Regions from separate parts of the Shewanella sp. YLB-07 genome, predicted to be linked through region 3. Evidence: riboswitches for the same ligand, from Rfam matches in the RefSeq annotation. Region 3 holds a riboswitch; each other region holds the start of a gene.
What was found. Region 3 has a riboswitch for lysine ahead of FS373_RS05385 (Na+/H+ antiporter NhaC family protein). Riboswitches for the same ligand answer to the same signal wherever they lie in the genome.
Positions count from the first base shown of each region.

Region 1: it holds a riboswitch for lysine, as region 3 does, so the genes downstream of both, FS373_RS01360 (Na+/H+ antiporter NhaC family protein) here and FS373_RS05385 (Na+/H+ antiporter NhaC family protein) in region 3, are expected to answer to the same signal.
Region 2: it holds a riboswitch for lysine, as region 3 does, so the genes downstream of both, lysC (lysine-sensitive aspartokinase 3) here and FS373_RS05385 (Na+/H+ antiporter NhaC family protein) in region 3, are expected to answer to the same signal.

Region 1 covers NZ_VOQB01000001.1:338,026-348,235, reverse strand. The annotation lists gene FS373_RS01385 (hypothetical protein) at 1-2,747, shown strand, start outside; gene FS373_RS01380 (type II secretion system protein) at 2,948-3,514, shown strand; gene FS373_RS01375 (TlpA family protein disulfide reductase) at 3,553-4,083, opposite strand; gene FS373_RS01370 (hypothetical protein) at 4,317-4,751, shown strand; gene FS373_RS01365 (thymidine kinase) at 4,795-5,373, opposite strand; gene FS373_RS01360 (Na+/H+ antiporter NhaC family protein) at 5,582-7,150, opposite strand; lysine riboswitch at 7,229-7,446, opposite strand; gene FS373_RS01355 (electron transfer flavoprotein subunit alpha/FixB family protein) at 7,651-8,574, opposite strand; gene FS373_RS01350 (electron transfer flavoprotein subunit beta/FixA family protein) at 8,574-9,323, opposite strand; gene FS373_RS01345 (H-NS family nucleoid-associated regulatory protein) at 9,629-10,021, shown strand; gene FS373_RS01340 (amidohydrolase family protein) at 10,188-10,210, shown strand, end outside.
Region 2 covers NZ_VOQB01000005.1:415,718-425,927, reverse strand. The annotation lists gene FS373_RS13840 (flavocytochrome c) at 1-259, shown strand, start outside; gene FS373_RS13835 (class 1 fructose-bisphosphatase) at 463-1,452, opposite strand; gene FS373_RS13830 (DPP IV N-terminal domain-containing protein) at 1,720-3,972, shown strand; gene arcA (two-component system response regulator ArcA) at 4,295-5,014, opposite strand; gene FS373_RS13820 (DUF3293 domain-containing protein) at 5,591-6,034, shown strand; lysine riboswitch at 6,279-6,453, shown strand; gene lysC (lysine-sensitive aspartokinase 3) at 6,601-7,950, shown strand; gene FS373_RS13810 (succinylglutamate desuccinylase/aspartoacylase family protein) at 8,008-9,117, shown strand; gene FS373_RS13805 (S8 family serine peptidase) at 9,550-10,210, shown strand, end outside.
Region 3 covers NZ_VOQB01000002.1:336,111-346,320, reverse strand. The annotation lists gene FS373_RS05410 (hypothetical protein) at 1-812, shown strand, start outside; gene FS373_RS05405 (type II secretion system protein) at 1,013-1,579, shown strand; gene FS373_RS05400 (TlpA family protein disulfide reductase) at 1,618-2,148, opposite strand; gene FS373_RS05395 (hypothetical protein) at 2,382-2,816, shown strand; gene FS373_RS05390 (thymidine kinase) at 2,860-3,438, opposite strand; gene FS373_RS05385 (Na+/H+ antiporter NhaC family protein) at 3,647-5,215, opposite strand; lysine riboswitch at 5,294-5,511, opposite strand; gene FS373_RS05380 (electron transfer flavoprotein subunit alpha/FixB family protein) at 5,716-6,639, opposite strand; gene FS373_RS05375 (electron transfer flavoprotein subunit beta/FixA family protein) at 6,639-7,388, opposite strand; gene FS373_RS05370 (H-NS family nucleoid-associated regulatory protein) at 7,694-8,086, shown strand; gene FS373_RS05365 (amidohydrolase family protein) at 8,253-10,210, shown strand, end outside.

The sequences.
Region 1 (10,210 bases), on a different contig from region 3:
CATCGCCACTGCAACCCGGGCAAAGTGTCACAGCCAGTTATTTCTATAGCGATGCCGATGGTGATATTGAAGCCAGCAGTCTGACTCAATGGCGAATCGATAACCTGGCTAGCGGCACAGGCTTAAGCCTCACTTTACCCATAGACAGCGAAGGGAAAACTCTGCAATTGTGTGTCACCCCGATTGCGCAAACTGGCTCCCCTAAACAAGGGCTACAGGTGTGTTTCTCACAAAATATCACTGGGACCTATAGCGCTCCGACTGCAACCATTTTGTTAATCAGCCCTGCTCCGGTGGTAGGTACCTTACTCACTGGCAGCTACCTGTATAATGACGCAAACAGCCGCCCAGAGGGAGATAGATTACTGACCTGGAAGCTAGATGGTACTGAGGTTTCAGCAGGAGAGACACTCACTCTCGCCGCCACCGATGAAGGTAAAATCCTAACGTTTTGTGTTACCCCTGTGGCAGCCTATGGCATCAATGCCAGCGGTACACAAGTGTGCTCGACGCCAGCGAGCATTTTCCCCAAAGCAGGCAGCGCCCCTGAAGCAAGCGGCTTAACCATCTCATCGCCACTGCAACCCGGGCAAAGTGTCACAGCCAGTTATCTCTATAGCGATGCCAATGGTGATATTGAAGCCAGCAGTCTGACTCAATGGCGAATCGATAACCTAACTAGCGGCACAGGCTTAAGCCTCACTTTACCCATAGACAGCGAAGGGAAAACTCTGCAATTGTGTGTCACCCCTATTGCGCAAACGGGCTCCCCTAAACAAGGGCTACAGGTGTGTTTCTCACAAAATATCACTGGGACCTATAGCGCTCCGACCGCAACCATTTTGTTAATCAGCCCAACTCCCGTGATAGGCACCTTACTCACTGGCAGCTACCTGTATAATGACGCTAACAGCCGCCCAGAGGGAGCTAGCTTACTGACCTGGAAGCTAGATGGTACTGAGGTTTCAGCAGGAGAGACACTCACTTTCGCCGCCACCGATGAAGGTAAAATCCTAACGTTTTGTGTTACCCCTGTGGCAGCCTATGGCATCAATGCCACCGGTACACAAGTGTGCTCGACGCCAGCGAGCATTTTCCCCAAAGCAGGCAGCGCCCCTGAAGCAAGCGGCTTAACCATCTCATCGCCACTGCAACCCGGGCAAAGTGTCACAGCCAGTTATCTCTATAGCGATGCCAATGGTGATATTGAAGCCAGCAGTCTGACTCAATGGCTAATCGATAACCTAGCTAGCGGCACAGGCTTAAGCCTCACTTTACCCATAGACAGCGAAGGGAAAACTCTGCAATTGTGTGTCACCCCGATTGCGCAAACTGGCTCCCCTAAACAAGGGCTACAGGTGTGTTTCTCACAAAATATCACTGGGACCTATACCGCTCCGACTGCAACCATTTTGTTAATCAGCCCAACTCCCGTGGTAGGCACCTTACTCACTGGCAGCTACCTGTATAATGACGCTAACAGCCGCCCCGAGGGAGCTAGCTTACTAAGCTGGCAGGTTGATGGCACCGAAATCGCCACAGGCTCAACAGTAACACTCGTCGTCGCTGATGAAGGTAAAGATATTAGTTTCTGTGTTACTCCATTAGCAACTTATGGTCAGAATGCAACTGGAGATCAGGTTTGTACTCTTGCCGCTAACATTAATCCAAAAGCAGGCAGCGCACCAAGCACAACTAACTTAAGTTGGGATACTTTCGTCAAACCCAGTACCTTTTTAACTGTTAGCTATGACTTTATCGATTCTGATGGCGATGCTGAAGGGGTTAGTCTGTTCAGTTGGAAACTGGATAATGTAGAAGTCAGCCAAAACATCTCATACACACCGTTAGCAGACAGTGGCGGTAAAAGCCTAAGTTTTTGTGTTACAGCTGTCGCCGTGAGTGGTACACCAAAAATAGGTTCACAAGCCTGCATCACCACAGACATAGCGGCTATCTTGCTCACCGGTGAATTAAAACTCAATCAAACTTTAACCTTAGATGTGAAAGGCTATAGCGAAACTGGCGTCACCTGGAAGTCGACCAACCCGGCTGACAATGCAGTAAGATCCACCAGCAACACCAGCTATACTATATCCCGCTTACCCATTACTCAGTCAGCATTCAGACTGGTAGGCTACGATGTGGAGGTCTGTGTGACCACTGTTGAGGAGGGAGAGATATGTAACTTAGTATCCCAATATCCTGTAACGAGTGTCACTGGCGGACTGCCTATGACACTCGATGGTAGCAACCAGATAACCAGCAGGGCCATAGCGTCGGTTGATTATATCGAGCTGACCATAGCGACGGTCACCAAACGATTACATCGACCACTTAGCATAATCGAGTCGGTCCTGCTTAATGCGGCAATACCAGCATCGCCACTTCATGATGGTCAAGACTCTGAAATTGGCAGCAATGTACTCTGGGGGTTATACACTTGGCCCAATGCCGATGCTTTGTGCACCACTCGTGGAATGACACTCGCCGTAGAGGGTAACACTGATGTCTCAAACCCCTTCGGCTTGAAGCAGTTTTATGATGCTGCAGAAGCCAGTTACCCTGAATTTGCCAGCGCTCATGTGGGTAATGCCCTAGGCTGGGGAGTGGATAACGAATATTACTGGAGCAGCTCAGATATCGGCGGTGGCAGCCACAGAGACTTCTATATGGTGACCGGATCGCCAGGGAGCATCGCCGACACGACTCCAGAATACGCTGCTTGTCTTGAGCTAGTGCCTTAGAAACCAGCAGCCAAACCAACCTAAGAACAACAAAATAAATCCAACCGACACAAGTTAAAAACAGAACCCGCACACAATAAATAAAACCAGCAACATATTAAAATAGTTCAGTTTTATTTATCGATTTGAGTGATACATTCTTGATAAGAAAGTTTAATCTAAGTATATTCCGCGAACAATTTGTTAGTGATATATATAAAGTGTCTTTAAACAAAAATCAAACTGGCTTTACCTTAATCGAGTTAGTGGTTGTCATCATAATCTTAGGCATACTCGCAGTTATTGCTACTCCTAAGTTTCTTTCGCTAGGCAGTGACGCTCAGAAAGCCAATCTTGAAGGGATAGCTGGTTCCATCGCCTCAATGAATCAACTTGTACACTCAAAAACCCAACTTGATGGCATTGCCGATAGAGAAGATTGCGATGGCACATGTAACAACAATCCAAATTGGGATCGACAGGTAGGTTACTTCTACATAGATGTATCAGATACACGTCTGTATGTATCGAACGGCTATCCAAAAGCTACTGGTACCTCATCTTCAAATACGCTAGTAGAAGATAACTATAAAAGTGTAATGGGATTATCTGATAATGATTTCGTGTTTGGAATAGGTTCATTTTCCTCTTTTGCTATTATCCCCAAAAAATTTGCAGACAAGTTAGCAGACATTCGAAGTGGTAAGTTCAAATGCCACGTCGAATATCGCTCCCCAGTGCCAAAATTTGAATATTTTACCCGTGCTGTTACTGATGATTGTTTTTAATTAGCCACTCGCGCCTAGTTCTAGGCTGCATCTATCACTTAGTGGCTAAGAATATAATCAACAGCTTGCTTCAACTTCTGGTTGTTAGGATCTGAAATATTTGTCACCCAGACAACCTCTCCACGGCGATTGATAAATACCGTCGTCGGGGTGCCGGGAACACCATAAGCTTTAGCGGCACTCTCCCCTTTCACTAAGGTTGGGAACTGAATACCTCGCTCCATTAACGTCTGGGCAGGATCGGCTCCCTCATCTTCATTGAAACTTATTCCTAAGATCTGCAAGTCGCTATCACTGTAGTCCACACGCAACTTCTCCAATCCTGGCTGCAGTTTCTTACAATAAGGGCACCAGGTCGCCCAGAAGTGTATGATAGTCGGCTTACCCTTATATTCTGACCATTGGTGAACCTTGCCTAGGGGATCGGCTAATGCGAAGTTAGGTGCCAGTTTCACATCCTCGCTGAACTCTAATGAGTTTACATCCGAGTTTATGAAAACAAAGGTTATTAAACCCAAGATAGTAAAAACTACAGCCGCTAAACCAAAAGCCTTGATGCCAAATTTCATTTGAATAAATCCTCCCTATAATATCAACTGGTGTAAGCCTCCAAACAATCACCGAAGGCAAACCGACTACTGGCAGTCCAAGCTATGAACTCACTTGCAGTTAATTCATAGCTATAGACCGAATACTTAGCAATTAACATTCAGTAAAAATAAAATATGTTCAGCAGATAAAATGAAATTTTTATGGGCTTTACACTATCTTTGTTTATAAGCTAGGCAATGAAATTAACAATATGCAGCCGACATTTCCGAAGAGTAAAGAACACATTTTCCAAATAACCGCCATTTTTAGCATGGTATTTGCGCTTGTAGGATTTAGCTACAACGTCTGGCGAATGGAGGTCACTGAATATAACTCAACAATGCGCTCGGCAAGCTTTGAGCTCTTGCTACAACTGTCTGAGCTGGAAGGGATCATCTACGCGGCCTATTACGATAAAGATCAAATCGCCGGAAACCCGCGAAAAGGTTGGATTAAAGTAAACCTGATTGCAGACTTGAGCATGATCACAGAACCGGAATTGCAGCAAGCGACTCAACAACTAAAACAAGAATGGCAGCAAGATTGGGATTCGATAGGAGATGACGAAACGAGTGTAAAACAAATAATCGCCAAGATAGATAACACACGGGAAGAGGTAAGGCAGTTACTGTCCAAGTTGGATTAATGAGAGGTCCTAATACTTAGATACTAGGACCTAAACGCTGATGCTAATCCCACAAAAACTCTCTGAAATGCTTGCGGCAAACAGATTCATAGCTCTCGTTGCCACCTATGGCGACCTGCTCACCTTCACGCATAGGCTTGCCCTCATCGTCTAATCTCACCACCATGTTCGCCTTGCGACCACAATGACAGATTGTTTTAAGCTCGACCAGTTTGTCTGACCAGGCCAGTAGATATTGGCTACCGGTAAATAACTCTCCCTGAAAGTCTGTTTTCAGGCCATAACAGAGCACAGGTATATCCAATATGTCGACGATATAGGTCAGCTGTTTGACCTGCTCTTTACTCAAAAACTGAGATTCATCGATAAGGATACAATGCAGTTTCTGCTCTTCATGAGCCGTCGTTATCATCTTGGCAATATCATCGCTACTACCAAATACCTGCGCAGCGGTTTCGATACCAATGCGTGAAGACACTTTACCCACACCGTATCTGTCATCGATTGAGGCCGTCATCACTAAGGTGTTCATGCCACGTTCGCGATAGTTATATGAAGACTGCAAGAGTGAAGTAGACTTACCGGCATTCATCGCCGAATAATAAAAATAGAGCTGTGCCAAACTGATATTCCTTATACGTGAATTCGGCTACAGTTTAACAATTTTTATAACGAAAATCATGTGCCAGTGCTATTCAAGCCAATACTCACTAATTCTGATAAACAGCGACTGGATTACTGCGAAACTCTAGACAAAAAAATACCGCTCATATGAGCGGTATTTCACTTGCTAGTCTTGCCTTAGGCTAGCAACAACATTGGTAGCATGGCTAGCTGGTAGACTGAGTAGATTTAACCTTCAAAACCAAGACGCTAATCACAAATAAGATGCTACAGGTAGCGAGTCCAGCCATCAGAGACTCGGTGAATCCCAGCACGATATAACCGCCCAAGCTGATCCCCGCCACGATTAAGGCATAGGGCAGTTGAGTGACCACATGATCGATATGATGACAGTTAGCTCCCGTGGAGGAGAGGATCGTCGTATCTGAGATAGGTGAACAATGATCACCAAATACTGCACCAGCGAGCACTGCCGCAAGCATAGGTAACATCATATTGGTATGAGTACCCATCGCCATGTCCGCGGCAATAGGTAGCATGATACCAAACGTCCCCCAGCTGGTGCCGGTAGAGAACGCCGTCAGTCCTGCAAGCACGAATAAGACGGCGGGTAACAGCGCAAACGGAATATTACCCGATGCCAGACTCGCCATGTACTTACCTGTCTCTAATTGACCAATCACGCCGGCAATCGTCCAGGCAAATAGCAAGATATAGATGGCTGGCAGCATAGAGCGAGCACCAGCAACCAGACCTTTAGTTAGGTATGACTTATCCAATCCTTGTATCAAGACTAAGGCCAGAGTCGCAATAAAACCGACCAAGGCACCGAAGAACAAAGACGAAGCTACATCGGTATTTTCAAATGCACCAAGAATACTGAAAGGTTTTCCGTCTGCTGCTAAGACGTCTCCGCCGCTGCTCACCATGAAATAGAAGGTCGCAAGAACCAGTACGATAATGGGCAGAAATAATCCCAGAATCTTACCGTTATCGGCCTCAGGCAGATCTGAATTAGCTCCGGGGGGTAAGCCTTTAGCCTCATCATATAAGTTACCCTTCTGCGCATTGAGCTCATGCTGACGCATGGGGCCGACATTGAGATCCATGAAGGCGACACAAAACAAAAGTAGCAGTGCAAATATGGCATAGAAGTTCATCGGGATCATCTGGATAAAGATGCTCAGATGTCCTGAATCTGTGAAACCATGGGCGGTGAGAATACCGCCGATCAAGGCGATGATATAAGCCCCCCAACTCGACACGGGAGAGATCACGCAGATTGGTGCAGCTGTCGAATCCAAAATATAGGCGAGCTTGCTGCGAGAGATATAATATCTGTCGGTCAGAGGTCTGGCGACACTGCCGACGACTAAGCTGTTGAAGTAATCGTCGATAAAGATCACGCAGCCTAAGAACATGGTCATCAACTTGGCATCACGTTTACACTTTATGTGACCCCTTGCCCAATCGGCAAAAGCGTTAGCCGCACCGCTCACCGTAATAAGCGCGGTGATCATCCCCAATAGTACCAGGAAGCCTAGCAGATACATGTTCCAGGCATTGAGAGCACCATCATCCCAGAATAGGCCAGCAACTTGCTCGCCTAAGTATTGCCCAGATGCTATGACAGAGAAATCGTTTATCAAAATAGCGCCGAGTAATATTCCCAGCCCTAAAGAGAGCAATACACGACGTGTAACAATCGCCATCAGAATCGCAACCACAGGTGGCAGCAATGAGAGCGCCGAATCGGCGTAACTTAAAGTTGTCATTTAATTATAATCTTAGTTTTAAGTACGAATGGAGGCTGCTGAACTGGTGGGATATTAAAGATATCTGAAAACACCTGTCCTATCAGTAGCGCTCCATAGTAATACCGTTAGTTAAAAGGTATAAATTTTCTTATCATCCAGATAAGAAATACTATGGCAGTGCTGTACCTATTCGATACAGCCCCAGCAGTAAACCGTGATATGTATTACTACTTCGGCATCAAAGCCTTTCATGATAGATAAGCGGTATCACCCTGACTATCACTACTGATCTTTAATGCACCTCTACTTCTCAGGACGTTTATCATGTGCCGAACTGATAGTACCAAACAGAGGTACTAAACTCAGGAAAACATGAAAACGTGAAGTTAATAAAAACACAAGCGGCTTTGAGGATTCTACCCCAAAGCCGCTCACTGTGACTAAGATCACGCTTATTTAGTGTAAATCAAAAGGGATTTCACCTAAAACTTACATTTACACAGCATATAATCGATAAGTTATAGCAAATCAGTTAGCTCGGGAACCGCTTCAAACAGATCCGCTTCCAAGCCGTAATCGGCAATCTGGAAAATAGGCGCTTCAGGATCCTTGTTGATGGCGACGATCACTTTAGAGTCTTTCATCCCAGCCAGATGCTGAATTGCCCCCGAGATACCCACGGCAATATACAAGTCAGGTGCCACAATCTTACCAGTTTGACCCACTTGAAGATCGTTAGACACAAAACCTGCATCGACCGCAGCGCGTGAAGCACCGAGTGCGCCACCTAGCTTATCGGCAAGCTTTTCTAAGATAGCAAAATTCTCACCGCTACCCAGACCACGACCACCCGATACCACAACAGATGCAGCGCCAAGTTCGGGGCGCTCAGATTCTGATAGGCTCTGAGAAATAAACTGAGTCACAGAATCGAATACCTTATCTATGGCAACAACATCCGCAGCTCCATCATTAGCGACCGCATCAAACGCACTTGAACGTACGGTTAATACCTTCTTAGCATCATGGCTCTGAACCGTGGCTAATGCATTACCTGCGTATATTGGACGGACGAAGGTATCGGCACTAACGACTTCTACCACTTCAGATAACTGAGCGACATCTAAAAGCGCCGATACTCGTGGTAATGTGTCTTTACCTTGGCTAGTAGCTGCAGCCAAAATGTGTTCATAATCACCGGCAAGATCCACGATAAGCTGTGCCACATTATCGGCAAACCCGTGAGCATATTGCGCCGACTGTGCGACTAAAACATGCCTGACACCTGCAAGTTGCTTGGCGGCATCGACCACTGCGGCACATTCATGACCGGCAATCAAGACATCGATATCGCCACCAATGGCTTGACCACAAGCGACAACTTTGGCGGTGTCCAGCTTCAAGCTGGCATTATCATGTTCTGCTAATACTAAAATTGCCATTAGATCACCTTCGCTTCATTCTTTAACTTATCGGCCAGTTCTGCAACGCTAGCCACCATAATTCCAGCCTTACGCTCGGCAGGTGGAGTCACTTTTAATACTGTTTGATGCTGCTTCAGACTTACACCTAAATCATCGATAGAAAGGGTCTCTAATGGCTTACGCTTTGCCTTCATGATGTTAGGTAACTTAGCGTATCTGGGTTCATTTAAACGCAAATCAACCGTCACTACTGCTGGCAGCGAAATGGTGACACTCTGTAGGCCGCCGTCGACTTCACGTGTCACGGCAAGAGAGTCGCCCTCGACTTTAACTTCTGAAGCAAATGTCGCCTGAGGCATATTAGCCAGTGCCGACAGCATCTGTCCGGTCTGGTTATTATCACCATCGATAGTTTGCTTACCTAAGATAATCAGTTGTGCCTGCTCTTTTTCCTGAACTGCATTGAGCAGCTTAGCAATAGATAAAGGTACTAACGCCTCTTCAGTCTGGATATGAATACCACGATCGGCACCTAAAGCCATTGCCGTGCGTAGTTGCTCTTGTGCGGCTTTAGGGCCCACGGTAACAACCACAATTTCAGAAGCTACACCAGCTTCTTTTAGGCGCACGGCTTCTTCTACGGCAATCTCACAAAAAGGGTTAATCGCCATTTTCAAGTTAGCGGTATCGACATCGGTATTATCAGCATTCACTCTGACTTTAACATTGGCATCGACGACGCGCTTAACAGGCACCAATACTTTCATAGGGCTTCCTTCTTACGTCATATTTAGAGGGTTGAGTATAGGTTAACACCTACACAAAGTAGCTCCACTTTACGTGCTGTTAACGTTAACGTCAATAAGGATTCAAACGCTTGTTTGTATTTTTTTTGATACATATCATATTCTGGTGATTTTTAACCGAATAAAATAACAATAAACAGCAGATAATATGAATATAAATATATATTCATTAATTTAATTAAAATAACATTTGAAACTTGTTCTAATAATTCCTATTATTAGTCTGATATTTAATAACTCACTTAATATAATTGGACCAAATAATTATGAGCGATTTTCTTGAAATACTAACTCATGGCCGCCGTTTTAAAGCCGCAGTAAAAGAACTATCGATTGAAGACTTAAAAGAATTAGCGGTAAAACTTGATAAAGTTATCTCAGAAAGAGACTCTCAAGCAGAAGCTGAAGCAGAAGCTACGGCAGAAAGAAATGCCAAGATAGATGAAATCCGCAAACAGATGGAAGCCGTTGGCTTATCAATTGATGATCTGGGTGCATCGGCGGTAAAACCAGCACCTAAGAAGCGCGCTCCACGTCCAGCTAAATATGCTATCGACGTGAATGGCGAGGCAATCACTTGGACTGGTCAAGGCCGTATGCCGACAGTATTTAAGACTGAGCTAGATAAAGGCCGTTCTATGGATGACTTCCTAATCTAAATCACTTCTATCAAACAGAAGTAGTATATTAGACCGGCTTATGCCGGTTTTTTTATACTTTGGATTTAACACTATTGATAAAAATCATTACAATTGCCACTTGGTATTTACACTAAAATTCAGATAACCTCTGGCTAGGTTTCACTATTCATAGTTAATGTCTAAAATGCATCACAAAATAAAAATAAT
Region 2 (10,210 bases), on a different contig from region 3:
TCGCGCACTGAACGAAGGTAACTATTATGCTATCGAAGTGACTCCTGGCGTTCACCACACTATGGGCGGCGTGAAGATAGATACTAAGGCGGAGATCTTAGATGCCAAGAAGCAAGTCATTCCTGGGTTATATGGTGCTGGTGAAGTGACTGGTGGCGTACATGGTGCTAACCGCTTAGGGGGCAATGCTATCTCAGATATAATCACCTTCGGTAGACTCGCCGGCGAAGAGGCGGCTAGCTATTCTAAAAAGAAATAGCTCTAAGACTCTTTATATGAGCTTGTATTTTAGCAAGGGGCAAACTGATTAGACCCCACAGTTTTCCCGTCACCCAAATACCGCTACCCGATAAGGTAGTGGTATTTTTTATCTCACCTTTAGCGAAATAAACCCAATCTTATATAAAAAGCTCATAAAAAAAGCCGCTAAAGCGACTTTTAATATGTTGCTAGAACCTTTTCTTAAACCTCTGGCTCTTCACTGTAATCGACTTCATGATACTCAAGGCAAGTATCGACTTCGTTAGCTGAGCCTAAGATAACGGCTACGCGCTGGTGAATTTCACCTGGCTCGATATCCATGATGGTTTCATAGCCGGTAGAGGCCTTGCCGCCCGCTTGCTCGACTAAGAATGCCATAGGGTTTGCTTCATACATCAATCTAAGCTTGTATGGCTTCTCAGGGTTCTTGTTGTCGGTAGGGTAAGTGAAGATGCCACCGCGTGACAGTACACGATGCACATCGCCGACCATGGCAGCTATCCAGCGCATGTTGAAGGCTTTCTCTCTCGGACCTATGGTGCCAAGCAAGAGATCGGCAATATAGGTTTGCATTGGAGCTTCCCAGAAACGCTGGTTAGACATGTTGATGGCAAACTCAGCCGTGTCTTTACTGATAGACATGGCTTCTGTCGTTAACAGGTATTCGTTAGTTTCCGGGTTTAAGGTAAATAACTGCACACCTTTACCTGTGGTGAGAGCCAACATAGTCGAAGGACCATATAAGACATAACCCGCAGCGACTTGCTTGCGACCCGCTTGCAAGAAGCTTTTTTCTGTTAGTTCGCCTTTAGGGGCGGGTAGAATCGAGAAGATAGTACCCACTAATGAGTTAATGTCGATATTCGATGAGCCATCCAATGGATCGAAACAGACCAGGTAGTCACCCTTAGCGCCTACCTCGACGATAAAGTCTTCCTCTTCTGATGCCAGGCCACGGACTGTATCGTCTTTATCCAGCGCATCTTTGAGCATATCGTTAGTAATCACATCTAGCTTCTTTTGGGTTTCACCCTGAACATTTTCCTGCTCTGTGGTGCCGAGTACGCCGGCAAGAGCTCCGTGACGGACGGCATGACTGATCTCTTTAGAGGTGTTCGCTAAGGTGTGAATAAGCTGAGTCAAAGAGGCATTGATGCCTTGTGATGTCAGGTTTTGGGCCAAAGTCTGCATGTTATTTCCTATACAAGTCGAGCTGAGCTCGAGTTTGAGATCGGGTCTAATGTGAGTGTTCTTATTTGGCGCGATCATACCTGAGATTGAACTTTTTTTCAGCGTAGGATAGCGGCAAATTATAACTTGGGCAGTGTGTTTCAGTTTTTGCTGACTTTAGTGCACAATGTCAGCGATATTTATGTCGTTTGTTAATGATACCAATCTCATTAGTCGGCATGCGGTAATTACATTTAGATCCAGGACATAATAATGACAATAAAATGGATGACCTCAGTGCTATTGGCGGTGCCTATGATTTTATCAAATACAGCTTGCTCGACAGTCACTAGTACGACTAATGCAGAAAAAGAGCACTCACTCGAGGGAGGCGCTACGCTTCTGAGTATCGAAAGATTATACGCTTCCCCCGCATTGGCAGGCACTAGTCCCAGGGGGCTTAAGCTTTCACCCGACGGTAAAAGAGTGACCTATCTTGCGGGACGTAAAGACGATCAGTATTTTTATGACTTGTGGCAGATGGATGTAGCCAGTGGTAAGCAGTCGATACTACTCGATGCGGATAAGCTCACCATAGGTGAGCTTTCTGATGAAGAGAAGGCAAGGCGAGAGCGCCAACGCATATATGGTCAGGGGATCATGGAGTATTTCTGGTCTGATGATAGCCAGGCCATGCTCATTCCAGCCTCTGGCGTGCTTTACTATTTCTCGGTTGATGATGCCGAAGTAAACTTGCTACCTACGGGTGAAGGCTTTGTCACCGATGCTCGTTTATCTCCTAAGGGAAATTATGTCTCTTTTGTACGAGATCAAAATCTGTTCGTGTTAGAGCTGAAAACCAGCAAGCTAACCGCCATGAGTACTGATGGTGGCGGGGCGATAAAAAATGCCATGGCCGAGTTCGTCGCGCAAGAAGAGATGGACCGCATGACTGGCTATTGGTGGTCACCGGATGAGTCGGCCATTGCCTATACCCGTATCGATGAGTCTGGCGTTGAGTTGGTGACTCGTAATGAGATCTATGCTGATGGTATCAAGTTAACCGAGCAAAGATATCCCTATGCGGGTAAGAATAATGTCACGATTAAATTAGTCGTGGTGACACTCGCCGACCAGAAGAAAAGCTGGGTCGATCTTGGTAAAGAGCAAGATATTTATTTGCCCAGAGTTAACTGGTTGCCGGATAGTAAGCGATTATCCTATCAATGGCAGAGCCGAGATCAGCAAACCTTAGATCTCAGAGTGGTATCCCTTGCTCAGATCGATAAATCTAGGGTTTTAGTCGAAGAGCGCAGTGATGCCTGGGTGAATCTAAATAATGATCTGCATTTCTTAAAGCAGCAAGAGAGCTTCATTTGGGCCTCGGAGCGTGATGGTTTCAATCACCTGTATCTGATAGGACTGGATGGCAAGGTGAAAAAGCAGCTGACATCGGGAGACTGGACCGTCGATGAAGTCGAGCTGGTGGATGAGAAAACGGGATGGATCTACTTTACCGGCCGTAAAACTCTGGTTACCGAAAAACATCTTTATCGCGTGCCTTTAAACGGTGGCGACGTCGAGAATATCAGTCAGCGAAGCGGTATGCACTCTCCAGTGTTTGCCGAGAATGAAGCCGTTTATCTGGACTATTTTAGCAGCTTGTCACAACCGCCGCAGATTAGCCTACATGGTGATAAGGGTCAGCAACTCGCTTGGGTAGAAGAGAACGAGGTGAATAAGAGTCACCCTCTCTATCCCTTCTTCGGATTGTGGCAGTTACCTGAGTTTGGTCAGGCTAAAGCAGAAGATGGCCAAGCGCTGCAATATCGTCTGTTTAAACCGACTAATTTTAGCGCCGACAAGCAGTATCCTGTGGTTGTTCGAGTTTACGGTGGCCCCCATGCCCAGTTAGTTGTCAACAGTTGGAGCGAGCACGATTACTTCACTCAGTATTTACTCCAGCAAGGTTATATCGTGTTCCAACTCGATAACCGAGGTTCGGCGCACCGAGGGACTCAATTTGAGCATGTGATTTATCAGCACTTAGGCGAAGCGGAAGTTAACGACCAGAAAGCTGGCGTCGATTACCTGCGTACACTTCCCTTTGTTGATGGTGATAACATAGCCTTGTACGGCCATAGCTACGGTGGCTATATGGCCTTGATGGGTTTGTTTAAGGCGCCGGATTACTTTAAGGCTGCCATCTCAGGTGCACCAGTGACTGACTGGGCCCTATATGACACCCATTACACCGAGCGTTATCTGGGCCATCCGCAACAGAATGCCGAAGGCTATGAGGCCAGCAGTGTACTGCCATATGTGAAAGGCTATCAATCTGGCTTGCTGATGTATCACGGCATGGCCGATGACAATGTACTTTTTGAGAACAGTACCAAAGTGTATAAGGCGTTACAGGATGAGGGTAAGCTATTTCAGATGATAGACTATCCGGGGTCAAAGCACTCGATGCGCGGCGAAAAAGTGAGAACGCATTTGTATCGCTCACTGGCCGATTTTCTTGAGAGAGAATTAAAATAAAGCGTTGAAATACAGAGTCGAAATAAGGCTCGAGCTAGAATCTAAGAGCGGTAAGTGGTAAGTAAGAGCTGAGGCTTGAAGGATTCCAGCGCTGTATCGAGGCTTACAGCTTTCTTAGCTCTGTCTTGGGCCTTATAGCTTAAAACTCGAAGCTTTCTTAGCCCTGTCTTGGAACTTACAGCTTACCGCTCTGTTCCAGACATAACCCCCCCTCTTTGGTCGTCCGTGGCCAGCGGGGATAACTTTTCAGTTATAGGAAGTCCATATATAAAAAAACCAGCCCTTGGGCTGGTTTTTATTGAACAAGTATAAAGCGTTAGCTTTATGCTTCTTCTAAGTTACCGCAGAAACGATAACCTTCACCGTGAATCGTGGCGATGATTTCTGGCGTATCTGGCAAGCTTTCGAAATGCTTACGGATACGACGAATCGTTACGTCAACGGTACGGTCATGTGGCTTAAGCTCGCGGCCTGTCATCTTCATTAGAAGGTCGGCACGGCTAAGGATCTTACCTGGGTTCTCAACAAAGTGCAGCATAGCGCGGAATTCACTACGTGGCAGCTTGTATGGTTCACCTTGTGGGCTAACCAAAGAACGGCTGTTGATTTCAAGGCTCCAACCGTTGAAACGGTAGAACTCAACACTGTTCTTATCTTCGGCTTCTGCACCTGTGCTATTGACGCGAGTCAATAGGTTGCGAGCACGAATAGTCAGTTCACGTGGGTTGAATGGCTTAGTGATGTAATCATCTGCACCAATTTCAAGCCCTAATATTTTGTCAACTTCATTATCTCGGCCCGTTAGGAAGATTAGACCGATATTGTTTATTTCACGAAGTTCACGTGCTAACAGAAGACCGTTTTTGCCAGGAAGGTTGATATCCATAACAACCAAGTTGATCTTATTTTCCTGCATGGCTTTATGCATCTCTGCGCCATCATTGGCTTCAGTTACCACATATCCTTCAGCTTCAAAAATACTTCTTAGCGTGTTACGGGTAACGGCTTCATCTTCAACAATCAGAATGTGCGGGTTTTGCATATTAATTTACCTAATGTGTTCAAATCTATTCTAACCATGAGCGTGTGTTATCAGTGCTAAATACGCTCGATCTTGTCATGCTGACGCTTACTGATCTACGATAGGTGCTTTCAAATTGGCTGAAACAGCAACACACTTCTTTGATTAGTAAAGTATGCGTATCTCAATAAATGGGAACGCGAACTGTATTCACTTCGATAAACAATAGTAGGGTTAGTTCCCTACATTAATAAATATTTATGAAGTTTAAATGCGAAACTAAGCACTGGTCGCATTTTATACAGAAATCTGGTTGGCTTTAAGTTCTATGCCAGTTCCACTTTTAACCAAATGCATCATACTAATAAATGATGCAGAACCAACCGACTGGATCTATTGTACTCGTTTTAGGCAATTGTTAACAAATGAAATGTTAACAAATTTCCTTGTGGATTTGATCTGTGTCACACTTTTATTGTTAACCTATTGATATTTAAGTGTCTTGAAAAATTACTTTTAGTGATCTACATCACGCCTCTATGAAGATATACTAAATTTGCTATAATAATTTCAATCAAATTGAGGGATATGGTCAAGATGATAGAGTCAAATAAGCGATTGTGGCAGTACTATCAAGAAACTGAATTTCTGTTTACCCAAACGTTATCTTCTCAGTTATCTTTTGCAATTATCACGGCCCATAACCCTAAGGGTCAGATCCTCACCTCTTGTCAAAATCGACTCTTAGATAGGCAACTACTGCTCGCGATAGAGAAATTTAACAGACCCTATCGTGCCGTTGTGGGGGCTTCTCGTGATCGCACTCATATGGAAAAAAGCTGGGCAGTCGCTATCGATAAGCTCAGCGCGGCGCATCTGGGATTGAAATTTAAGCAAAATGCTATCTATTTCGTTGATAATAACCAGTTAGCCTTAGTTCCCTGTCTGTTCTCTCAAACTGAGCATCAAAAAGAGCTCATCATCGGCGACTTCTCTAAGCGGGTTAGCTTAGTGAGTGAGCTGCCAGATTTGGATTATTAGCTTAAATCGAGAACTAACTTCCCTGTGATTGTCGAATAAATTGAGTTGTTAAAGTCATATTGTCTGTTCGATCTCGTTCGAGATGACTTAGCTTTCTACTCTCAAATTTCATACATCTCTATTCTATAAGCATAGATTTGCTAATTTTTTCAGCAATAGTTGAGGTTTTCCATTGCTTGGTCAGCCAAAATTTGATAATTTTCTCTTTCCTTGTTCTCTTTTTGATTAATGTCGACTGAGCGTGAGGTACAGAAGAGGAGCGTTAACTAGGTAGTAAGTCTAAAGAGTCCAAACTCTGCAGATGACTTATGAGGGAGATTAGCGCCGAGATATCGAGTATTTGGAATTACTCTATGTCGGTCGAAAGGGTTGAATCCCTTAGATTGTCACCTGTTTATTGGTGGAGAGCTTCTGGTGGTGATCGCTGTTTCCCGTCTCTGGGGTGCGTAATCTTTGCACCAGGCTCTTCGAACGAAGTCAGTTCGGAGTGTAATCATGTTTGTTTTATATCCTTATCTATTTTCAAATGAATCTTATCTGTGTCTGCATTCTGCGGAGGCTGTGTAATGTCACTTATTGTCGCAAAATTTGGCGGTACCTCTGTGGCCGATTATGCCGCCATGAGTCGCTGTGCCGATATAATTCTCGCTAATCCTAATACCCGTGTTGTGGTGGTAAGTGCTTCGAGTGGTGTCACCAACTTGCTGGTGGAGCTGACCCAAGAGCAGATAGGTGAAGAGCGAAGAATGCAGCTCATTAAACAGATAGCCCACATTCAATATCAAATCTTAGATTCCCTTGGTAGCCCACAAGAGGTTGCCGCAAGACTAGATACCGTGTTGAGTCGTATCTCTGTTTTGAGTGAAGAGTTGAGTAAAAATAGAAATAAGGCAAGGATAGATGAGCTGCTTGCTCAAGGTGAGCAATGTTCATCGGCTTTGTTTGCCGCAGTGCTAAGGGAGAAAGGGGAGGCGGCCAGTGCATTCGATGTGCGTCAGGTGATGCGCACTGATAGTCATTTTGGTAGAGCCGAACCACAAATAGAGACAATATCTCTGTTAGCAGCAGAGTATTTAGCTCCACTGTTATCATCGCAGCGCATAGTGACTCAGGGCTTTATTGGCGCCGATGATGCTGGAGCTACGACGACTCTGGGCCGTGGGGGGAGTGATTACTCTGCCGCCTTGTTAGCCGAGGCCTTGAAAGCGACCGCCGTTGAGATCTGGACCGATGTGGCCGGCATTTATACCACTGACCCTCGCATCGCACCTAAAGCCAGCCCTATTGCGGAGATTAGCTTCAATGAAGCCGCCGAGATGGCAACATTTGGTGCTAAGGTGCTTCATCCTGCCACCATTCTTCCTGCTGTCAGACAAAAAATTCAAGTCTTTGTCGGTTCTAGCCGAGAGCCAGAGCGAGGTGGCACCTGGATCCGCCACCAAGTTGAAGATGCTCCGGTTTATCGAGCGGTTACTGTTCGCCGGGATCAAACATTACTCAATCTGCATAGCCTGCAGATGCTCCACGCCCAAGGTTTTCTGGCCGAAACTTTTGCAACTTTAGCCAGACATAAGATCAGTGTCGACTTGATCACAACCTCTGAGGTAAATGTATCACTGACCTTAGATAAGACGGGATCCGACTCTGCTGGAAATGGCCTACTCAGTGAGTCTCTGTTGCAAGAGTTATCGCAACATTGCCGAGTTCGAGTCGAAGAAGGCCTGGCGCTGGTAGCCATAGTTGGCAATAAGATCGCTTCCACTCCGGGTGTATGCCGCCGTGTTTTTGAAGTGCTGGAACCCCATAACGTGCGTATGATTTGCCAGGGTGCTAGCCCGCACAACTTGTGTGTTTTAGTCGCCGAGTCGGAAGCTGCGCAGGTGGTCAGGGCGCTGCACCAGAATTTGTTTGAGTGATAAAAGTCTTAAGCTCTCGGTTTTAGAATCGAGAGGCTAGGATGTGAAGGATTGAATATGAGTTTTACCCAATCATCATTGAAGATAGGTGAATTGGCCACAGGCCAAGATCTCACCATACCCATATTTAGCTATGAGTGCGAAAGCGCTACGGGGCCTAGCGTCTATATTCAGGCGAATGTACATGGCGCCGAGGTGCAGGGCAATGCGGTTATCTATCAGCTGATGAAATTGCTGGAGCAATACAGCATATGTGGCGACATCACACTCGTGCCTCTGGCCAACCCGCTGGGGATTAATCAAAAAAGTGGCGAGTTCACCCTGGGCCGTTTCGATCCTATCACAGGTGTGAATTGGAATAGAGAATACCTAGATCATAAAGTGGATGTGGCAGCTTGGTATAAGGCTCATGATGCTCTTAGTGATGCTGACTTGATCGCTCAATACAGGGCCATGTTGATTGAAGCCTGTTATCAACGCTTAAACAGCGAATGGGGCATCACTACCGGACACCAGCAGGCGGTCAATTTGCAAGTGATGGCGCATCAAGCTGATATTGTGTTAGATCTCCATACTGGGCCTAAGTCTTGTAAACATCTCTATTGTCCTGAATACGATGCTAAGGCGGCATCTTTCTTCTCCATCCCTTATACCTTGTTCATTCCCAATGATTTTGGTGGCGCCATGGATGAATCTATCTTCTGCCCCTGGTGGCAGCTCACCGAGCATATGAAATTAGCGGGGAGGGATTTGAAGGTACCAGTCTCAGCCTTTACCTTAGAGCTTGGTTCTCAAGAGAAGATAAATCTCGAAGATGCCCTAGTCGATGCTAAAGGTATCTTGGCTTATCTGAGTGAGCGTGGCGTCATCGAACAGAAGATTGTTCCTGCTAGGATGAAAAGATATGCCTGTTATCTGCAAGACTATAAGAAGTATCATTCGCCTCTCGGCGGCATGGTCGAGTATCTGGCTGAAATCGGTGAGCCTTTGAAACAGGGAGAACCATTAGCGAATATTCTGAGACTCGACCTTTATGGAACCGATAAGACCATAACCCCACTCAGTATAAATAAAGATTGTGTACCTATCCTGCACTTTGCCTCGGCATCGGTTTATCAAGGCACTGAGCTTTATAAGGTGATGACCAAGGTGTTTGAGATTTCTTAGGCAGGTCAGTTTCTTTTTGTAATACGTTTCCCATCTGTTTGTATATTGAGTTCAACTTGCTCCTTGCTTGCTCATTATCCGCCTCCCACTTGTTGCGTGACTGGATCTAGGTTGCTCCTTCTATGTTAACTACTTGGGTTGTTAATTCGTATAAGTTATTTAAAATTCGTTTTCAACCCGATAATTGGACTATTTAGTATAATTAAAGCCCGTTTGTAACATTTTATGTACGATAATATGAGGGCGAATGTTTAAATGTTTGCTTGGTATCGATTCTTTGTTTGCCGCTTTGTTTGTTATGTGTTAAAAAATCGTAAGTCTCGGTCAAATGTGCTAAGGATTGCCATTTTACTCAACCTTTATTCTATTAAAGGGGGGCTACAACAAAGTTGGATAAAACAAAAATACTATAAAGTATTAAGGAATTGATAAGTGAAAACCAAAATCGCAATTGCAGTATCTACTGCGCTACTCGCCATGTCTGCAAATGCTAGCATTACGCATTCTGAAAATAATTACAGCGTTACATTGTCTAAACCTGCAGAAGCTCGAGCTCTAATTTCTGTAGTTGATTCTAAGTCATATTCAAATAATCAAGTGGTTAGAAACAATGCGGTATTTACTCCTGAGGCAAACTTAGGCGACGGTACATATAGATATTTTGTTCGCTTAATTGAAAGTCCTGTCGCGCTTTATCAAGGTGGAATAGAGGGTTATCACGCTACTTCTTCTGATGTGGTAAAAGGTAAAAGTAGAAAACTAGACGTAAATAGTAAGAATGTTAAGTCATACCGCTCATTCATTACTTCACGTCAAGATAGTGTAATAAGGAAAGGAACTGCACTATTAGGCGAGCTGAATGTAAAGCAGAGAACGACTTTAGCCTACAATGGCATGGTTATCGAAATGACTCAATCTCAAGCAGCTAAGCTGGCTGGTGTAGCTGGCATTGCTCACGTTCAGAGAGAAGTTTTACGTAAGCCTATGACTGATTCTGGTCCAGCAATCATCAAGGCTCCATCAGTGTGGAGTGGGGAAGCGACTGGCACCGAAAGTAAAGGTGAAGGAATGGTGGTTGGTATCATAGATACCG
Region 3 (10,210 bases):
TCACCACAGACATAGCGGCTATCTTGCTCACCGGTGAATTAAAACTCAATCAAACTTTAACCTTAGATGTGAAAGGCTATAGCGAAACTGGCGTCACCTGGAAGTCGACCAACCCGGCTGACAATGCAGTAAGATCCACCAGCAACACCAGCTATACTATATCCCGCTTACCCATTACTCAGTCAGCATTCAGACTGGTAGGCTACGATGTGGAGGTCTGTGTGACCACTGTTGAGGAGGGAGAGATATGTAACTTAGTATCCCAATATCCTGTAACGAGTGTCACTGGCGGACTGCCTATGACACTCGATGGTAGCAACCAGATAACCAGCAGGGCCATAGCGTCGGTTGATTATATCGAGCTGACCATAGCGACGGTCACCAAACGATTACATCGACCACTTAGCATAATCGAGTCGGTCCTGCTTAATGCGGCAATACCAGCATCGCCACTTCATGATGGTCAAGACTCTGAAATTGGCAGCAATGTACTCTGGGGGTTATACACTTGGCCCAATGCCGATGCTTTGTGCACCACTCGTGGAATGACACTCGCCGTAGAGGGTAACACTGATGTCTCAAACCCCTTCGGCTTGAAGCAGTTTTATGATGCTGCAGAAGCCAGTTACCCTGAATTTGCCAGCGCTCATGTGGGTAATGCCCTAGGCTGGGGAGTGGATAACGAATATTACTGGAGCAGCTCAGATATCGGCGGTGGCAGCCACAGAGACTTCTATATGGTGACCGGATCGCCAGGGAGCATCGCCGACACGACTCCAGAATACGCTGCTTGTCTTGAGCTAGTGCCTTAGAAACCAGCAGCCAAACCAACCTAAGAACAACAAAATAAATCCAACCGACACAAGTTAAAAACAGAACCCGCACACAATAAATAAAACCAGCAACATATTAAAATAGTTCAGTTTTATTTATCGATTTGAGTGATACATTCTTGATAAGAAAGTTTAATCTAAGTATATTCCGCGAACAATTTGTTAGTGATATATATAAAGTGTCTTTAAACAAAAATCAAACTGGCTTTACCTTAATCGAGTTAGTGGTTGTCATCATAATCTTAGGCATACTCGCAGTTATTGCTACTCCTAAGTTTCTTTCGCTAGGCAGTGACGCTCAGAAAGCCAATCTTGAAGGGATAGCTGGTTCCATCGCCTCAATGAATCAACTTGTACACTCAAAAACCCAACTTGATGGCATTGCCGATAGAGAAGATTGCGATGGCACATGTAACAACAATCCAAATTGGGATCGACAGGTAGGTTACTTCTACATAGATGTATCAGATACACGTCTGTATGTATCGAACGGCTATCCAAAAGCTACTGGTACCTCATCTTCAAATACGCTAGTAGAAGATAACTATAAAAGTGTAATGGGATTATCTGATAATGATTTCGTGTTTGGAATAGGTTCATTTTCCTCTTTTGCTATTATCCCCAAAAAATTTGCAGACAAGTTAGCAGACATTCGAAGTGGTAAGTTCAAATGCCACGTCGAATATCGCTCCCCAGTGCCAAAATTTGAATATTTTACCCGTGCTGTTACTGATGATTGTTTTTAATTAGCCACTCGCGCCTAGTTCTAGGCTGCATCTATCACTTAGTGGCTAAGAATATAATCAACAGCTTGCTTCAACTTCTGGTTGTTAGGATCTGAAATATTTGTCACCCAGACAACCTCTCCACGGCGATTGATAAATACCGTCGTCGGGGTGCCGGGAACACCATAAGCTTTAGCGGCACTCTCCCCTTTCACTAAGGTTGGGAACTGAATACCTCGCTCCATTAACGTCTGGGCAGGATCGGCTCCCTCATCTTCATTGAAACTTATTCCTAAGATCTGCAAGTCGCTATCACTGTAGTCCACACGCAACTTCTCCAATCCTGGCTGCAGTTTCTTACAATAAGGGCACCAGGTCGCCCAGAAGTGTATGATAGTCGGCTTACCCTTATATTCTGACCATTGGTGAACCTTGCCTAGGGGATCGGCTAATGCGAAGTTAGGTGCCAGTTTCACATCCTCGCTGAACTCTAATGAGTTTACATCCGAGTTTATGAAAACAAAGGTTATTAAACCCAAGATAGTAAAAACTACAGCCGCTAAACCAAAAGCCTTGATGCCAAATTTCATTTGAATAAATCCTCCCTATAATATCAACTGGTGTAAGCCTCCAAACAATCACCGAAGGCAAACCGACTACTGGCAGTCCAAGCTATGAACTCACTTGCAGTTAATTCATAGCTATAGACCGAATACTTAGCAATTAACATTCAGTAAAAATAAAATATGTTCAGCAGATAAAATGAAATTTTTATGGGCTTTACACTATCTTTGTTTATAAGCTAGGCAATGAAATTAACAATATGCAGCCGACATTTCCGAAGAGTAAAGAACACATTTTCCAAATAACCGCCATTTTTAGCATGGTATTTGCGCTTGTAGGATTTAGCTACAACGTCTGGCGAATGGAGGTCACTGAATATAACTCAACAATGCGCTCGGCAAGCTTTGAGCTCTTGCTACAACTGTCTGAGCTGGAAGGGATCATCTACGCGGCCTATTACGATAAAGATCAAATCGCCGGAAACCCGCGAAAAGGTTGGATTAAAGTAAACCTGATTGCAGACTTGAGCATGATCACAGAACCGGAATTGCAGCAAGCGACTCAACAACTAAAACAAGAATGGCAGCAAGATTGGGATTCGATAGGAGATGACGAAACGAGTGTAAAACAAATAATCGCCAAGATAGATAACACACGGGAAGAGGTAAGGCAGTTACTGTCCAAGTTGGATTAATGAGAGGTCCTAATACTTAGATACTAGGACCTAAACGCTGATGCTAATCCCACAAAAACTCTCTGAAATGCTTGCGGCAAACAGATTCATAGCTCTCGTTGCCACCTATGGCGACCTGCTCACCTTCACGCATAGGCTTGCCCTCATCGTCTAATCTCACCACCATGTTCGCCTTGCGACCACAATGACAGATTGTTTTAAGCTCGACCAGTTTGTCTGACCAGGCCAGTAGATATTGGCTACCGGTAAATAACTCTCCCTGAAAGTCTGTTTTCAGGCCATAACAGAGCACAGGTATATCCAATATGTCGACGATATAGGTCAGCTGTTTGACCTGCTCTTTACTCAAAAACTGAGATTCATCGATAAGGATACAATGCAGTTTCTGCTCTTCATGAGCCGTCGTTATCATCTTGGCAATATCATCGCTACTACCAAATACCTGCGCAGCGGTTTCGATACCAATGCGTGAAGACACTTTACCCACACCGTATCTGTCATCGATTGAGGCCGTCATCACTAAGGTGTTCATGCCACGTTCGCGATAGTTATATGAAGACTGCAAGAGTGAAGTAGACTTACCGGCATTCATCGCCGAATAATAAAAATAGAGCTGTGCCAAACTGATATTCCTTATACGTGAATTCGGCTACAGTTTAACAATTTTTATAACGAAAATCATGTGCCAGTGCTATTCAAGCCAATACTCACTAATTCTGATAAACAGCGACTGGATTACTGCGAAACTCTAGACAAAAAAATACCGCTCATATGAGCGGTATTTCACTTGCTAGTCTTGCCTTAGGCTAGCAACAACATTGGTAGCATGGCTAGCTGGTAGACTGAGTAGATTTAACCTTCAAAACCAAGACGCTAATCACAAATAAGATGCTACAGGTAGCGAGTCCAGCCATCAGAGACTCGGTGAATCCCAGCACGATATAACCGCCCAAGCTGATCCCCGCCACGATTAAGGCATAGGGCAGTTGAGTGACCACATGATCGATATGATGACAGTTAGCTCCCGTGGAGGAGAGGATCGTCGTATCTGAGATAGGTGAACAATGATCACCAAATACTGCACCAGCGAGCACTGCCGCAAGCATAGGTAACATCATATTGGTATGAGTACCCATCGCCATGTCCGCGGCAATAGGTAGCATGATACCAAACGTCCCCCAGCTGGTGCCGGTAGAGAACGCCGTCAGTCCTGCAAGCACGAATAAGACGGCGGGTAACAGCGCAAACGGAATATTACCCGATGCCAGACTCGCCATGTACTTACCTGTCTCTAATTGACCAATCACGCCGGCAATCGTCCAGGCAAATAGCAAGATATAGATGGCTGGCAGCATAGAGCGAGCACCAGCAACCAGACCTTTAGTTAGGTATGACTTATCCAATCCTTGTATCAAGACTAAGGCCAGAGTCGCAATAAAACCGACCAAGGCACCGAAGAACAAAGACGAAGCTACATCGGTATTTTCAAATGCACCAAGAATACTGAAAGGTTTTCCGTCTGCTGCTAAGACGTCTCCGCCGCTGCTCACCATGAAATAGAAGGTCGCAAGAACCAGTACGATAATGGGCAGAAATAATCCCAGAATCTTACCGTTATCGGCCTCAGGCAGATCTGAATTAGCTCCGGGGGGTAAGCCTTTAGCCTCATCATATAAGTTACCCTTCTGCGCATTGAGCTCATGCTGACGCATGGGGCCGACATTGAGATCCATGAAGGCGACACAAAACAAAAGTAGCAGTGCAAATATGGCATAGAAGTTCATCGGGATCATCTGGATAAAGATGCTCAGATGTCCTGAATCTGTGAAACCATGGGCGGTGAGAATACCGCCGATCAAGGCGATGATATAAGCCCCCCAACTCGACACGGGAGAGATCACGCAGATTGGTGCAGCTGTCGAATCCAAAATATAGGCGAGCTTGCTGCGAGAGATATAATATCTGTCGGTCAGAGGTCTGGCGACACTGCCGACGACTAAGCTGTTGAAGTAATCGTCGATAAAGATCACGCAGCCTAAGAACATGGTCATCAACTTGGCATCACGTTTACACTTTATGTGACCCCTTGCCCAATCGGCAAAAGCGTTAGCCGCACCGCTCACCGTAATAAGCGCGGTGATCATCCCCAATAGTACCAGGAAGCCTAGCAGATACATGTTCCAGGCATTGAGAGCACCATCATCCCAGAATAGGCCAGCAACTTGCTCGCCTAAGTATTGCCCAGATGCTATGACAGAGAAATCGTTTATCAAAATAGCGCCGAGTAATATTCCCAGCCCTAAAGAGAGCAATACACGACGTGTAACAATCGCCATCAGAATCGCAACCACAGGTGGCAGCAATGAGAGCGCCGAATCGGCGTAACTTAAAGTTGTCATTTAATTATAATCTTAGTTTTAAGTACGAATGGAGGCTGCTGAACTGGTGGGATATTAAAGATATCTGAAAACACCTGTCCTATCAGTAGCGCTCCATAGTAATACCGTTAGTTAAAAGGTATAAATTTTCTTATCATCCAGATAAGAAATACTATGGCAGTGCTGTACCTATTCGATACAGCCCCAGCAGTAAACCGTGATATGTATTACTACTTCGGCATCAAAGCCTTTCATGATAGATAAGCGGTATCACCCTGACTATCACTACTGATCTTTAATGCACCTCTACTTCTCAGGACGTTTATCATGTGCCGAACTGATAGTACCAAACAGAGGTACTAAACTCAGGAAAACATGAAAACGTGAAGTTAATAAAAACACAAGCGGCTTTGAGGATTCTACCCCAAAGCCGCTCACTGTGACTAAGATCACGCTTATTTAGTGTAAATCAAAAGGGATTTCACCTAAAACTTACATTTACACAGCATATAATCGATAAGTTATAGCAAATCAGTTAGCTCGGGAACCGCTTCAAACAGATCCGCTTCCAAGCCGTAATCGGCAATCTGGAAAATAGGCGCTTCAGGATCCTTGTTGATGGCGACGATCACTTTAGAGTCTTTCATCCCAGCCAGATGCTGAATTGCCCCCGAGATACCCACGGCAATATACAAGTCAGGTGCCACAATCTTACCAGTTTGACCCACTTGAAGATCGTTAGACACAAAACCTGCATCGACCGCAGCGCGTGAAGCACCGAGTGCGCCACCTAGCTTATCGGCAAGCTTTTCTAAGATAGCAAAATTCTCACCGCTACCCAGACCACGACCACCCGATACCACAACAGATGCAGCGCCAAGTTCGGGGCGCTCAGATTCTGATAGGCTCTGAGAAATAAACTGAGTCACAGAATCGAATACCTTATCTATGGCAACAACATCCGCAGCTCCATCATTAGCGACCGCATCAAACGCACTTGAACGTACGGTTAATACCTTCTTAGCATCATGGCTCTGAACCGTGGCTAATGCATTACCTGCGTATATTGGACGGACGAAGGTATCGGCACTAACGACTTCTACCACTTCAGATAACTGAGCGACATCTAAAAGCGCCGATACTCGTGGTAATGTGTCTTTACCTTGGCTAGTAGCTGCAGCCAAAATGTGTTCATAATCACCGGCAAGATCCACGATAAGCTGTGCCACATTATCGGCAAACCCGTGAGCATATTGCGCCGACTGTGCGACTAAAACATGCCTGACACCTGCAAGTTGCTTGGCGGCATCGACCACTGCGGCACATTCATGACCGGCAATCAAGACATCGATATCGCCACCAATGGCTTGACCACAAGCGACAACTTTGGCGGTGTCCAGCTTCAAGCTGGCATTATCATGTTCTGCTAATACTAAAATTGCCATTAGATCACCTTCGCTTCATTCTTTAACTTATCGGCCAGTTCTGCAACGCTAGCCACCATAATTCCAGCCTTACGCTCGGCAGGTGGAGTCACTTTTAATACTGTTTGATGCTGCTTCAGACTTACACCTAAATCATCGATAGAAAGGGTCTCTAATGGCTTACGCTTTGCCTTCATGATGTTAGGTAACTTAGCGTATCTGGGTTCATTTAAACGCAAATCAACCGTCACTACTGCTGGCAGCGAAATGGTGACACTCTGTAGGCCGCCGTCGACTTCACGTGTCACGGCAAGAGAGTCGCCCTCGACTTTAACTTCTGAAGCAAATGTCGCCTGAGGCATATTAGCCAGTGCCGACAGCATCTGTCCGGTCTGGTTATTATCACCATCGATAGTTTGCTTACCTAAGATAATCAGTTGTGCCTGCTCTTTTTCCTGAACTGCATTGAGCAGCTTAGCAATAGATAAAGGTACTAACGCCTCTTCAGTCTGGATATGAATACCACGATCGGCACCTAAAGCCATTGCCGTGCGTAGTTGCTCTTGTGCGGCTTTAGGGCCCACGGTAACAACCACAATTTCAGAAGCTACACCAGCTTCTTTTAGGCGCACGGCTTCTTCTACGGCAATCTCACAAAAAGGGTTAATCGCCATTTTCAAGTTAGCGGTATCGACATCGGTATTATCAGCATTCACTCTGACTTTAACATTGGCATCGACGACGCGCTTAACAGGCACCAATACTTTCATAGGGCTTCCTTCTTACGTCATATTTAGAGGGTTGAGTATAGGTTAACACCTACACAAAGTAGCTCCACTTTACGTGCTGTTAACGTTAACGTCAATAAGGATTCAAACGCTTGTTTGTATTTTTTTTGATACATATCATATTCTGGTGATTTTTAACCGAATAAAATAACAATAAACAGCAGATAATATGAATATAAATATATATTCATTAATTTAATTAAAATAACATTTGAAACTTGTTCTAATAATTCCTATTATTAGTCTGATATTTAATAACTCACTTAATATAATTGGACCAAATAATTATGAGCGATTTTCTTGAAATACTAACTCATGGCCGCCGTTTTAAAGCCGCAGTAAAAGAACTATCGATTGAAGACTTAAAAGAATTAGCGGTAAAACTTGATAAAGTTATCTCAGAAAGAGACTCTCAAGCAGAAGCTGAAGCAGAAGCTACGGCAGAAAGAAATGCCAAGATAGATGAAATCCGCAAACAGATGGAAGCCGTTGGCTTATCAATTGATGATCTGGGTGCATCGGCGGTAAAACCAGCACCTAAGAAGCGCGCTCCACGTCCAGCTAAATATGCTATCGACGTGAATGGCGAGGCAATCACTTGGACTGGTCAAGGCCGTATGCCGACAGTATTTAAGACTGAGCTAGATAAAGGCCGTTCTATGGATGACTTCCTAATCTAAATCACTTCTATCAAACAGAAGTAGTATATTAGACCGGCTTATGCCGGTTTTTTTATACTTTGGATTTAACACTATTGATAAAAATCATTACAATTGCCACTTGGTATTTACACTAAAATTCAGATAACCTCTGGCTAGGTTTCACTATTCATAGTTAATGTCTAAAATGCATCACAAAATAAAAATAATAACGATAATCACGACATTATTGTCAATCAGTTCATTGCAAGCGCAGGCAAATGATCAACTCACTGATAACACCCCCAAATTAACCGCTCTCACTCATGCGACCTTAATGATTGAGCCAGGTAAAAAAATAATAAATGCCAGTTTACTCATTCAAAACAATAAGATTATAGAGGTCATAAAAAATAATAAAGTGCCAGAGGATGCACTCATTATCGATCTGCATGGTTATACCATCTATCCGGGGTTTATCGACCCTTTTACCGACTACGCCATCGAATTTGAATACCCACAAGATGAAGTGCGACCTCCTATCTATGAGATAAAACGTATAGGTGGAAATGCTGAAAATGGCGCTATTCACTCTGAAAAATCTTGGTTCAATTATGTTCACCCTAATAAAAATGATGCAGAACCTTGGATCAAAAATGGATTTACCAGTGTTCAGAGCAGTAATTTAGATGGCATCTTTCGTGGACGTGGGGTGACATTATCTTTAGCTGAAAAAAGTGCCAATGAAATTATCTATCGTGCTCATTCCGGTCATTTTTTAGCATTCGATAAGGGCAGTTCCCCCCAAGATTACCCAAGCTCTTTGATGGGCAGCATAGCGCTTATTAGACAAACTTTTGCCGATGCCAATTGGTATAAAGAAAATAAAGACAAGTCATTTTCAAAATCTGAAACTCAATTGATTGAATTTAATAGTGCACTCCTGGCTATAGCCAATATTGAGAGTGAACAGATTATTTTCGATACTAGCAACCTCAACAGTCAACTCAGGGCTGCCAGCTTATTAAATGAACATGAATATAAAGCAAGTTTACTGGGTAACGGTATGGAGTACACTCGGCTAGACGAACTGAAAACTTATGGTTATGGCTTAATTCTGCCATTAAACTTCCCTGCCGCCCCCTTAGTTGGCGATGACGACAGTGAGAGAGAGATAAGCCTGGCACAGATGCGACATTGGGAGCGAGCACCGGCTAACTTGATGGCTGTTGAAGAGTCTCAGCTTCCCTTCTCACTGACTCAGCACGGCATCACAGCCGAAGACTTTTGGCCTAGACTCAAGCAGGCCGTAAAATATGGCCTGAGTGAAGCAACGGCATTAGCCGCACTCACCACCGAAGCCGCAGAAATTGTCGGCACCAGTGAATTTAGCGGTCGATTGAAGCCCGGGTTTATTGCGGATCTAGTGATCACTAAAGGTAATATCTTCGAAGATGGCGTAATTTACAGCATCTGGTTACAAGGTGATGAACACGCACTTATCGATAGGGATACTGATCTGTTGGATTCCAGCTATCAAATCCAGATAGGACAAGTCTCACTGGACCTGTCTATCTCTAACACCAATAAAGAAGATGACAAGATGTCAGGCACCTTAGCAAGCGGCGAACAAGAGTTGGTACTGTCTCAGGTGACCTATCTCAATAAGCGCTTAACCTTTAATGTCGATATGACAGAGGCTGGATTCGAGGGCATCAACCGTTTCACACTCTGGTTTGACGAACAAGGCATTCGTGGCCGCATGTCAGATAAGGATGGCGCACTCACCCCTGTAGCCGGAGTCTTGAGAGACGCCTTCGAAACGCCAAAAACTGAAGAAGATGAAACACCTGTCGAACTTATCTCTAAGTTAACCTTACCCAATATCGCCTATGGCAGAGACAGCTTAGCTAAAACAGAGAAGCTACACATAAGTAACGCCACCATCTGGACCTCTGATGAACAAGGAGTGCTTGAAAACAGCGACGTGCTCATATCGCGCGGCAAGATAGAGAAGATAGGCACAAACCTGAAAACACCTTCGGGTTATCGCCATATCGACGCCACAGGCAAGCATTTAACCGCAGGTATTATTGATGAGCACTCACATATTGCCATCAATGGCGGTACCAATGAAGGTACAGATGCCATCACCTCAGAAGTGCG